2 regions of the Fictibacillus sp. 26RED30 genome follow, and region 1 is predicted to be linked to the other one. Evidence: riboswitches for the same ligand, from Rfam matches in the RefSeq annotation. Region 1 holds a riboswitch; the other holds the start of a gene.
The links. Region 1 has a riboswitch for S-adenosylmethionine ahead of mtnK (S-methyl-5-thioribose kinase). Riboswitches for the same ligand answer to the same signal wherever they lie in the genome.

Region 1 (5,825 bases):
TTGAAGAAGGTTAATAGATTCAATAACAGTTTCGTTTCCAACCGCGAATCCAACGCGCCATCCTGCCATGTTATACGTTTTAGAAAGGGTGTAAATCTCTATACCTACGTCCTTTGCTCCTTCTATCTGTAGAAAACTGACCGGCTTTTGTCCATCAAATCCGATTGCTCCATAAGCAAAATCATGGCACACGAGAATATCATGTTTGTTAGCGAGTTCCACTGTTTCTTTAAAAAAGGATTCAGTGGCAACACCTGCAGTCGGGTTGTTCGGATAGTTTAAGAACATAAGCTTTGCTCTTTCCAGTACCTCTTTATCTATTTCATCATACTTCGGGAGAAAGTCATTTTCTTTTCTTAAGGGCATCGTCTCCATAGTAGCACCAGCCATTGCAACACCTGACCAATAATCAGGGTATCCCGGGTCTGGAACGAGTGCAACATCTCCTTGATTTAAATAGCACTGCGATAGCTCTACTAAACCTACTTTCCCGCCAAAGAGTACGGCTACTTCTTTCTCAGGATCGAGTGTTACTCCATATTCTCGTTTATAAAAATCGGCAGCTGCCTGCTTCAAAAATCCATGTCCGCGAAACGGTGAATACTTATGAAAATCAGGTCTATCAGCTCCATCTTTTAATGCATCAACAATATGCTGTGGAGTTGGTTGATCAGGATTCCCTTGTCCTAGATTAATAACATCAAAGCCTTGCTCTACATAGTAAGATACTTTTTTTACAAGCTTGGCGAAAAATTGCTCTGGCAGTTTCCCCATCACTTCTGCCTGCTCAAAACGTTTCACGACGATCACTTCCAGTCTAATTTGAATGTTCTTGAAATTCTAATCAGTTATGTTATACGCTTAAGGAAATTCTGTAAAGACTTTTTTTACAACCTGGAGGGTACAATCATGAAAATTGCCTGCATACAAGTTGACATTCAATATGGGAAACCTGATGAAAATTATAAACACATCGAAAATAAAATTCGTAAAGCCGTTAAACATCATAATCCTGATACGATCGTACTACCAGAACTGTGGGATACTGGGTATGATCTTACCCGATTAGGTGAGATTAGCGATCATGATGGTAAAAAAGCAAAGGAATGGTTAAGTCGATTATCTAAAGAGCTGGATATTAATATTGTCGGTGGGTCTATCGCGTATCGTAAAAGCAACACAGTTTACAATACATCATTCACTTACAACAGAAACGGTGTACAGGTTGGCACCTATTCAAAGGCTCACCTCATTACACTTATGGAAGAGGAAAAATATATCTCCCCCGGCAGTAATAGCAATCTGTTTACAATCGACGGTAACCTCTCCACTCTTGCTATCTGTTATGACATCCGTTTTCCTGAATGGATCCGTGCTCCTTTCTTAAAAGGGGCAAAAATATTGTTCGTTCCTGCCGAATGGCCGATTCAAAGACAATCTCATTGGCGAGCATTGCTTATCGCACGTGCTATAGAGAATCAATGCTACGTTATTGCTTGTAACCGAGTTGGAAGCGACCCTAAAAACACCTTCGCTGGTCAATCACTAATTATCGACCCATGGGGAGATATCATTGCTGAAGGATCTGTGCACGAAGAGGAGATCCTTACAGCAGAGATCTCACCTGAATTAGTAGACGAAGTCCGTGTAAAGGTTCCTGTATTTAACGACCGTCGAACAGATCTGTATTAAATCCATTTCGAAAATTTAGTGTTGACAGATCTCCATTCAACGTTGTAGTATAACGATTATGAATTGCGTGAATATTGTTACGCATTAACAAAACGAATAATTTTGGTCTCTTATCAAGAGCAGGTGGAGGGATATGGCCCGATGAAACCCAGCAACCGACCGTAATACCATTGTAAGATGGGGCGCCCGCATTATACGGGGAGCCGCTGATTAATTCAGCGTATGGCACGGTGCTAATTCCGGCAAAACATTTTGTTTTGCTAAGATAAGAGGCGCGGGAAATCATCATTCCGAGCCTCTTTTCTTATACGAAAAGAGGCTCTTTTTATTTGTAAAAAACTTTCCGGGGGGAACAAAAATGAGCGTACAAGTAAGACCTATATATGAACCGTTAAACGAACTGACAGTCCTTGATGTGGTAAAACCTTTAGCATTTTTTGATGCATCCGAACAAGACCAACTGCATGTTAGGGAGATTGGAGATGGCAACTTAAACCTTGTCTTTCATATAGAAAGCGCACTATCCAAAAAAGCTGTAATCGTTAAACAAGCACTTCCTTATGCAAAAGTAGTTGGAGAAAGCTGGCCTCTCACACTAGATCGTGCACGAATCGAGAGCGATGCGTTATTAAAAGAAGCTGAATTCGTTCCTCACTTAGTTCCGAAGGTTTTATTTTCAGATTCAACACTTGCTGTCACAGTTATGGAAGATTTGTCTGACCATGTCATCCTTCGAAAAGGACTTATTGATGGTCAAATTTATCCCAAACTTGCTGATGACATTGGAACATTTGCTGCTAAAACTGCTTTTTATTCAAGTGATTTCTACCTGCATCCTTTTGAAAAAAAAGAACAAGTTAAACAATTTTCAAACCCTGAACTTTGCAAGATCACGGAAGACTTAGTGTTCACTGATCCATTCTTCAATCATGATACAAATGACTTCCCTGCTGAACTCCAAAGTGAAGTTGATGTAATTTGGAATGACAAAGAGCTTTTACAAGAGGTAGCTCAACTGCGACTATCATTCTTAACAAGAGCAGAAGTTCTTCTTCATGGAGATCTACATTCTGGAAGTATTTTTGTAAAAAGCGATTCTACTAAAGTGATCGATCCTGAGTTTGCGTTCTATGGGCCAGCCGGATTCGATATCGCTCACTTCATAGCTAACCTTGCTCTTAATCATCTTTCTCAGAATGCACATGCAAAAGAGCCGTTTCATCGCGAATCTTTACAATCCTACCTGTTACAAACGATCGAAAAGACTTGGGAAACATACAGAGAAACGTTCTCACAACTATGGAACGAGAAAGCGACTGATCCTTTTGCAAAGATCGACGGTGTACTTGATAATTTCTTGGAAAAGACTTTCCAAGAAGCTATCGGTTTTGCTGGTTGTGAGATTATTCGAAGAACGATTGGACTTGCACACGTTGCTGATCTAGACACTATCCCCCAAAAAGAGGTCGAGCTCTTTTATAAAAAAACAGCACTAGCGTTAGGGGCAAAACTTGTTAAAAATCAAAGGAAACTTACAAACATCACAGAACTTACTGACTGGATTAGAGGTGCTTAAATGATGACTGTAGCAGAAAAATGGGTTCCTTCTGTTCGATACAGAGGTGACCATCTTCTTATATTAGATCAACAACAACTTCCCCATCACACGGTTTACTTAAATGTAACCACGATTGAACACGTATGGGACGCAATTTCTAAGCTTAAAGTTCGAGGCGCGCCAGCAATTGGAATCGCTGCTGCATTCGGACTCGCACTATGGAGTAATTCTGAAAAAGAGGTGGATCATTCCTCGTTTTTAACTAAATTGCAAAGACAAAGAGATTACTTAGCGTCTTCCCGCCCTACCGCTGTCAATTTATTCTGGGCATTAGATCGTGTTGTTGCTTCTGCTCAACAATCAACTTCAGTAGAAGAGGCGAAAAGTAGAATTGAAGCTGAATCACTTTTAATTCAAGAAGAAGACGAGAATACATGCAGAAAGATCGGTGAGTACGCTTTGTCACTTCTCCAAGACGGAGACGCTGTCATGACGATCTGTAATGCAGGTGCCATCGCGACAAGCAAATATGGAACAGCATTAGCTCCTTTTCATCTTGCTAAAGAACAAGGCTGGAACCTCTCTGTTTACGCGAACGAAACTCGTCCTGTTTTACAAGGTTCTCGTTTAACAGCATGGGAGCTGCAAGCAAACGATATCGATGTGACCTTGATCACAGATAATATGGCAGCCCACACGCTAAAAACAAAGAACATTAAAGCGGTGATCGTTGGATGTGACCGAGTGGCAGCGAATGGCGATACAGCTAACAAAATCGGAACTTTTGGTCTTGCGCTACAAGCAAAAGCGCTTGGTATTCCCTTTTATGTCGCTTGTCCTCTTTCTACCTTAGATCTCAGTACAACAAGCGGTGATGATATTCCGATCGAAGAACGTCCGGAAGAAGAAGTCACGCATCTAAACGGTGTTCGCATTGCACCAGAAGGAATAAAAGTGTTCAATCCCGCTTTCGATGTAACTCCCGCTGAATACATCTCAGCGATCATAACTGAAAAAGGAATCATCAATGGCAATTATAAAGAAGCACTATCCACACTTAAGGAGGAAGAAAAGCATTGAGACCTTTTAGAATCTTGGCAACCGCTTGCCTAACATCAGCCTTGTTCTTAACAGGATGTACCAATGAGCAAGATGCTCTTTCCAATAAGACAGAAACAAAACCTGCTGCAGCAAATGAGTCACAATCAAATTCTACAAAAACTGCTTCAACGTCAAGCAAAGTTCCAAAACAACTTCAGAAGCCTTTAAAGATCGCTTCAATTAATCAGTTCTCTATCGGTACTTTTTCTTCTCAATATATTAGTGGCGTTAAAAAGCAAGTGGAAGAGTTTGGCGGTGAAGTGCAAATTTATAACGCTGATAACGATCTTTCAAAAATGGCAGCATATGTTGAAACAGCCGTTAACCAACAAGTTGATGGAATACTAATCGATCATGGTCGTGCAGATGCGATCGCTCCAAGTGTGAAAAAAGCAGTTGCAGCAGGAATACCAGTTGTCGCTTTTGATAGTGATATCAACATTCCAGGAGTAACTGTCATCGATCAGGATGACTATAGCCTTTCTTGGAATGCTTTACGAAGCATGGCCCAAGACTTAAATGGTAAAGGTGAGATCGTATACGTTTGGGTAGGCGGTTTTACACCGATGGAACGAAGAAACGTTATGTATGAAGCTTTTAAGAAACGTTATCCTTCTATTAAAGAAATCGCTCGATTCGGTACAGCGACACAAAACACTGCACTTGATACACAGTCACAAATGGAAGCTTTACTACAGAAATATCCGAAAAAAGGTGATATTGACGCTGTATTCGCTCCTTGGGACGAATTTGCTAAAGGCGTAACGCGTGCGATCCAACAAGCTGGACGTGACGAGATTAAAGTATATGGAATCGACTTAAGTGACGAAGATCTACAACTGATGCAAGAAGAAAACAGTCCATGGGTTTCAACAGCAGCAACAGATCCTGCTGACGTTGGAAAGCTGCAAGTACGCTTTCTCTACCAAAAAGTAGCCGGTGAAGAAACACCTCAGATCTATAGTGTACAGCCTCACCTTGTTGAAAAAGAGGATCTGCCAAAATCTAAGGTATCCATGGATGAAATCGGTAAGTACGTGGAAGGATGGGGCAAATCTGACGCGGGAACATCTCCATGGATGGAAAACTTAAGTAAGGATACCAAACAATGACGATACTTTCATTAACTTCTATACAAAAATCATTTGGTGAACAGATTGTATTAAAAGGGGTGGACTTTACCGTAAAAAGCGGTGAGGTCCATGCTCTTTTAGGAGCCAATGGTGCAGGTAAAAGTACCCTTATGAAAATACTGTCTGGTGATTATGAACGGGATGGCGGTGTTATCACATTGAATGAAAAAGAGCTGATTATTAAAACACCAGCTCATGCAAAAGAAGCAGGCATTGAAATGGTCGTTCAAGAAGTAGATACCGCCCTCGTTTCCTCATTAAGTATCGCTGAGAACGTTACAATGAATACTTTTATCTCAGGACCTGCTTTTTTTTCTTGGAAAAAAAGATATAAAGTAGCC
Region 2 (5,825 bases), on a different contig from region 1:
CTGTGATCCTGGAACAGGTTCCTCGAAGTTGTTTCGTTGCAGTTGTTTTTTTGCGACATCTTCTTTAATCCCCGCTTCTTCAGATAAAAGTTTTGTTGCTTCCTCTGGATTCTCAATCGTCCATTTCCTTGCTTTTTCGTAAAGTTCAATGACTTGTTCTACTTGTTTCGGGTGGTTCTTTGCAAACTCAGAACGTACGTTTAACGTGCCATACGTATTAAAATCTGGATTGCGGTAAATATACTGAGCACCGGATTCGATTTCTGCTCTCGCCATATGTGGATCTAATCCAGCCCAAGCATCCACTTGCCCTTTTAATAGAGCATTCGCACCATCTGCATGTTGTAAATTTACGATTTGTACATCCTTTGCAGAAAGACCGGCATCTGCAAGTGCTCGGAGTAGAAAGATGTGCGGGTCTGTACCAAACGTCGCCGCTATCTTTTTACCTTTCAGATCCTTTACATCTTTAATCTTTGATCCATCTGCCGCGACAAGTGCTGTCCATTCTGGCTGAGAATAGATATAGACTGACTCGATCGGAGCACCTTTGTCTTTTGCGATTAAAGCTGCGGCACCAGCTGTCGATCCAAAATCAACGCTATCTGAATTCAAAAATTCGAGCGCTTTATTACTTCCCTGACTCTGAACCCATTCCACTTCAATGCCATCTTTTTTGAATGTCTCTTCTGCCCAGCCAAACTTTTTGAGTGCTAGACTTGTTGGAGAGTAAAAGGCATAATCAAGTCTAATCTTCTCCGGCTTCTCACCTTCTTTAGCACTGCTGGAACAGCCCGCTAACAATAAAGCGCCTGCTATGCTTAAAGCTAGTGCTGCTTTCTGCCAAATCTTCATCATGTCTTTCCCTCCACGTTTCTCTCTTTTTGTCATTAAATTTTTATTGCTACGGCCGTTCGTATCATTCCATCACTGAAAATTTGATTGGAGCGTAAGATGCGAACCTCCTAGAGCGAGCGGAAATCAACCATATTCAATAGTGACCAAGTACAATATTTAACCTTACTAAAGTTCACACGCATACGTTGAAATGGTACCTCTTAGTCGTTGTGCTTCTTTATAGGTGCATCTGTTATGCACCACATCAATACCAGCTTCTTTCGCGATTTTTGCAGCCTCTGGTGAGATGACACCTTCTTGCAGCCAGAACACTTTTGGTTGTGTGATCGCTGCTTCTTTTGCGAGCTCGATCGCGGCTTCCGGACTTCTAAATACTTGAACAACATCTATCGGAAACGGAATGGATTTTAAATCTGGATACGCTTTTTCATCAAGCACTTCGGTTTCTCTTGGATTAACAGGAACGATTTTATAGCCAAGTCGCTGCATCTTTCTAGCTAATCGATGGCTAGGTCTTGCAGGATTGGAACTGAGTCCCACGATCGCTAGCGTCTTAGGTCGTTGAATTTCCTGTCCATTCTCAACTGCTCTATAAAGTGATGATTGCAATGCCCAACGAATGACACCTTCGTCATTAATCGTGATCTCTGTTTTATCCGCTCCGATTCCTGTAGCGGTTTGTATCGCACGATCAAGATCATTCGTAAGATCTTTTACGGATTCAAGTCCGATCGATAACCGAATAAGTTCTTCCGTTACACCTGTTGCTACTAATTCGTCTCCGCTCAGCTGTTGATGAGTGGTAGAAGCAGGGTGGATAATCAATGATTTTGCATCACCAACATTTGCAACATGTGACCATAATGAGATGTTGTTAATGACCTTACGTCCTGCATCACGCCCGCCTTTAATTCCAAAGTTTACGATCGAACCAAAACCGTTGCTTAAATATTTTTTCGCAAGCTCATGACTTCTGTGCGAAGAAAGACCAGGATATGAAACCCAATCTACTGCTGGATGTTTTTCCAGATGCTCTGCCACTTCTTGTGCGTTCTTCGCATGTTTTTCCACTCGTAGATGCAGTGTTTCTAAACCTTGTAGAAGGAGAAATGCATTGTGTGGACTTAAACAAGCTCCGAAATCTCGTAAAAGCTGAACGCGTAATTTAGTCGCGAAAGCCAATGTTCCAAAATCATTCGCGTATCTGAGTCCGTTATAGCTGTTATCTGGCTCAGTGAATCCTGGGTATTTATCTGAATTCCAATTAAAGCGTCCTCCATCCACTACAACACCGCCAATTGCGGTTCCATGTCCGCCAATCCATTTTGTAGCTGAGTGGATTACGATGTCCGCTCCAAAGCTTATTGGCTTTGTTACATATGGTGTTGCAAATGTATTATCGATAATTAGAGGTACATCGTTTTCATGCGCAATATCTGCCACTGCCTCAATATCTAATACGTTAAGACTGGGGTTCCCGATCGTTTCAGCAAAAAATGCTTTCGTGTTTGGAGTAACCGCGTTTCGGAAGTTCTCTGGATCCTCTGCATCAACAAACTTTACGTTGATTCCGTATTTCGGAAGAGTAGTAGAAAATAGGTTGTAAGTTCCTCCGTATAGATTCGTAGCTGCAATAATTTCGTCTCCTGCGTGTGCGATGTTTAAGATGGCAAGCGCGATAGCTGACATACCAGAAGAAGTAGCTACAGCTGCAACACCATCTTCTAGAAGTGCAACTCTTTTCTCAAAAACATCAACAGTTGGATTTCCGATTCGGCTGTAGATGTTTCCTGGCTCATCAAGCGCGAAAAGGCTTTGCGCATGGTCTGTATCAGAAAAAACATAGGAAGTAGTTTGATAGACAGGTACCGCTCGTGATCCTGTCGTTGGGTCAGGCGCTTGGCCCCCATGTAATAGCAATGTTTCAATATCGTATCCGTCAAAAGATTTTGTCATAATAATCGCTCCTTCTTATTATTCAAATAAAATCTATAGGAAAACTAGGGATAAAGATTAATGCTTTTCCCTTTTGCTATATTCAATTTTTAAAATGAAATAAGTGACTAAGTGATGTTTGTGCTTGAAGTATGATAAGGGGAAAAAGAAAAACCCCCTTCCTAAGAAGAGGGTTTTGGTCCTCCTCTTATCTTTCAGATCAAAAAAGATCTGTAGGAATTGGCACCTTTCCAAACCAAATGTGGTTTGTTGGTTGCCGGGCTTCATCGGGCCTAGTCCCTCCGCCTCTCTGGATAAGAGATATTCAAATTATGTTTAACACATTAACGTGCTGATGTTTGTTTTGTTCTTGAATAGGATTATAGAGTAAGATGTTTTAAAAAGTCAACCGTTTTTTGAAAAATCATAAAAGTATTACAAAAGAATGAGTGTTCAACTGTCAGCTTTGAATTAAGATTATGCCCATGCTATGCCGGTTATGCTAACTTTGTTCCACTTTTTTCATCAAACCATTGAAACTCTTCGATTTTTTTTACAAGTTCCGCTATTCGATTGGCAATGGCTTCTCTTTCTCCGTAACGAATTTTCTGTTCGGACGATAATTCATCAATCTGAAGTAGTTGCCAATGAGTTACAGTTAGATCCGTAAGTTGAATAAACTCTTCTTGTTTCACTCGACGCTTTACATCTAGATCTCCATTAGAATAACCTTCTAAAAATCCGTCAGCTATTCTTTTCAAACGGTCTTCAAAGCGATCAAATTCATGTCGTGCATAACGCGGTGCATTAAAAAATGTTGGAAACAACGTCCGATAATTATTAAGAAAATTCCCAGCAAGCGAATCTCCGCTATATAAGATTGGTACAGGATCAATCAAACAGACAGTGCCATCTGAATGCAGCAATATATTCTCTGGAGATGTATCTTAATTAGTAAATACAACCGTATGATCCGTAATCTCTCTATCCTCCATGCAAGCTTGTAGGTTTACTAAAGCTGATGAAGAAATGGCCCCCTCATACGTTTCTATAAATTTCTTGAATTCATCTATGTATTCATTGTTTTCTTCTTTCATAGATTCTGAAACATCTGATTGAAATTTGCCTGCAATATGTTTACCGTTCCATGAGAGATAACCAAACCCTTTTAAGCCATGTTGTGCAGTATTCATCTTGCGAAAGAACTCACCAACTTCCGCTCCAATATGAAACGCTTCTACAACCGTTAGTTGATCTAGTTTGATTGCTTTTCCCGCATAAGATTCCACGGTAAACGTTCTGCCTTTTTCTACATGATAATTGAAAAAGTCAGGGCAGATTCCCGGTTTAACTTGGTTAGCTAGCTCATAGTATGCTCTAGTCGCTGCATATTCTGAGTGCATGGCTTCTTCATCAAACTCAACGTTCTTTCCATACGCCTCTGTCTTCGGAAAACGAACAACCACAGCATCTCCAGTGCGTAGCTGAACAAGATAAGCAAGATGCCAAGCCCCTTCACCTAAATACTGAACCTGAGTCGGATCTTTAAGTTCCTCTAATCCACTTTTTTGCAGTGCATAATCAATCAAGTCAAATGTCTCTTTCATAAGAAGTTCCTCTTTCTATAATTGAAAATACGTTACATGAAACATATATTCGGTATATGTCGAAAAAAATCCTTTTTTCTTAAGATTAATTGTAGGTCTGAAGTCTTATAGAGGGGTATGAGAGGGGTTCAAGGGGGCATTTCAAAGCGGTGATCCTTGCACTTTTAACATGGCGCTCGTCCAGCGTACTTCTCAGCCGCTGGACGAGCTTATTAAGAATTTTACAGAACCAATTGTCATCAATCTACATATGTGACGATTTCTTCTACAGCTTTTCTTGCGAGTTTTTTCGGTTGATCTTGTGGATGTCCAAGTGAAATAACCATGTTGATCTGTTTCATAGACGGAATTTCCAAAAAGTCGCGAATCGCATCTTGCGCAAGCAATACGGGACCAGTCATCGGGCAAGTCCCTAGTCCGCGCGCGTGGGCTGCGAGCATCAAGTTCTGAATCGCCAAGCAGCTGCTCTTGATTCCTTCTTCTTCCCACACTGATTCTTCAGCAAGTTCGATCGGATCAAATATTTTTTCACGAAACTTAGATTCGTAAGGAGTGGCTAAACAGATGATCAGCACAGGTGCTCCAGAGAACGCCGTTGCATAAGGGCCGAAAGAGCGCGTCAGCAATTTTGCTTCCTTCGTTTTGCCGTTCTCTTCAGCTCTTGCAGCCAAATTATGAATAGCTTCCCACGTCATCTCTTCAATTTTCTTTACTTTATCTTTGTTTCGAATCACGATAAACTCCCACGTTTGTGAGTTCGTGTCGCTCGGCGCATAACGGGCGCAATCCATGATTTCATGAATGTCTACTTCAGCAACTGCTTCATCCGTAAACTTTCGGACACTTCTTCTGCCGTGCACGATTTCTTTAAAATCTTCGTATTTCATGATTGTCTCCTCTGGCACATGTATTAGATATTCTAAATGTATTATACAAAAGATTGGAACTCTCTACAAAATACGTAAAAAAACAGTGCCTATTTTGCACTGTTCTCTGGTTCAATTTCTTTTTTAGTTTTTATTCTTAATCCGATCAAAATGAGTGAAGCTCCTAATAATACACTTACAATATGGATAGGATCCATATTAAGTGACTCTTTTTGAACATTTAACTTCTCAACATACATTCCTAGCAGATAGGTACTGATCAGAACGATTAATCCAGCGGTAATTAAACCTGCTTTCACATATGGCTTCATGGTAAAACCACCTTTTCCCTTTTACATTTAACATATTCTTAGGAAAAGATAGAATACCTTTATTCTTTAAAACAAATTTGCATAACTAATTAGCTTTTGCAAGATTCATACGCTCTTCAACAAACGAGCGCACTTCATCCTCAGCTTTTTTCTTGATTACAAATTCTACATATCTTTCACCCGTATGAAAGCGAACTAAACCCCAGCTTGGATACCCTGGGTTTTCA

Region 2: another riboswitch for S-adenosylmethionine. It lies ahead of IHV11_RS16475 (PLP-dependent aspartate aminotransferase family protein); the one in region 1 lies ahead of mtnK (S-methyl-5-thioribose kinase).

Annotation. Positions count from the first base shown of each region.
Region 1 is NZ_JACZDV010000001.1:2,084,729-2,090,553, forward strand. Features, by position in the region: gene IHV11_RS10680 (pyridoxal phosphate-dependent aminotransferase) at 1-801, opposite strand, end outside; gene IHV11_RS10685 (carbon-nitrogen family hydrolase) at 823-1,692, shown strand; SAM riboswitch class I at 1,800-1,964, shown strand; gene mtnK (S-methyl-5-thioribose kinase) at 2,051-3,268, shown strand; gene mtnA (S-methyl-5-thioribose-1-phosphate isomerase) at 3,272-4,330, shown strand; gene IHV11_RS10700 (sugar ABC transporter substrate-binding protein) at 4,327-5,463, shown strand; gene IHV11_RS10705 (sugar ABC transporter ATP-binding protein) at 5,460-5,825, shown strand, end outside.
Region 2 is NZ_JACZDV010000003.1:115,651-121,475, forward strand. Features, by position in the region: gene IHV11_RS16470 (aliphatic sulfonate ABC transporter substrate-binding protein) at 1-858, opposite strand, end outside; gene IHV11_RS16475 (PLP-dependent aspartate aminotransferase family protein) at 1,024-2,814, opposite strand; SAM riboswitch class I at 2,999-3,114, opposite strand; gene IHV11_RS16480 (hypothetical protein) at 3,291-3,692, opposite strand; gene IHV11_RS16485 (hypothetical protein) at 3,741-4,400, opposite strand; gene IHV11_RS16490 (nitroreductase family protein) at 4,640-5,287, opposite strand; gene IHV11_RS16495 (hypothetical protein) at 5,377-5,598, opposite strand; gene IHV11_RS16500 (hypothetical protein) at 5,684-5,825, opposite strand, start outside.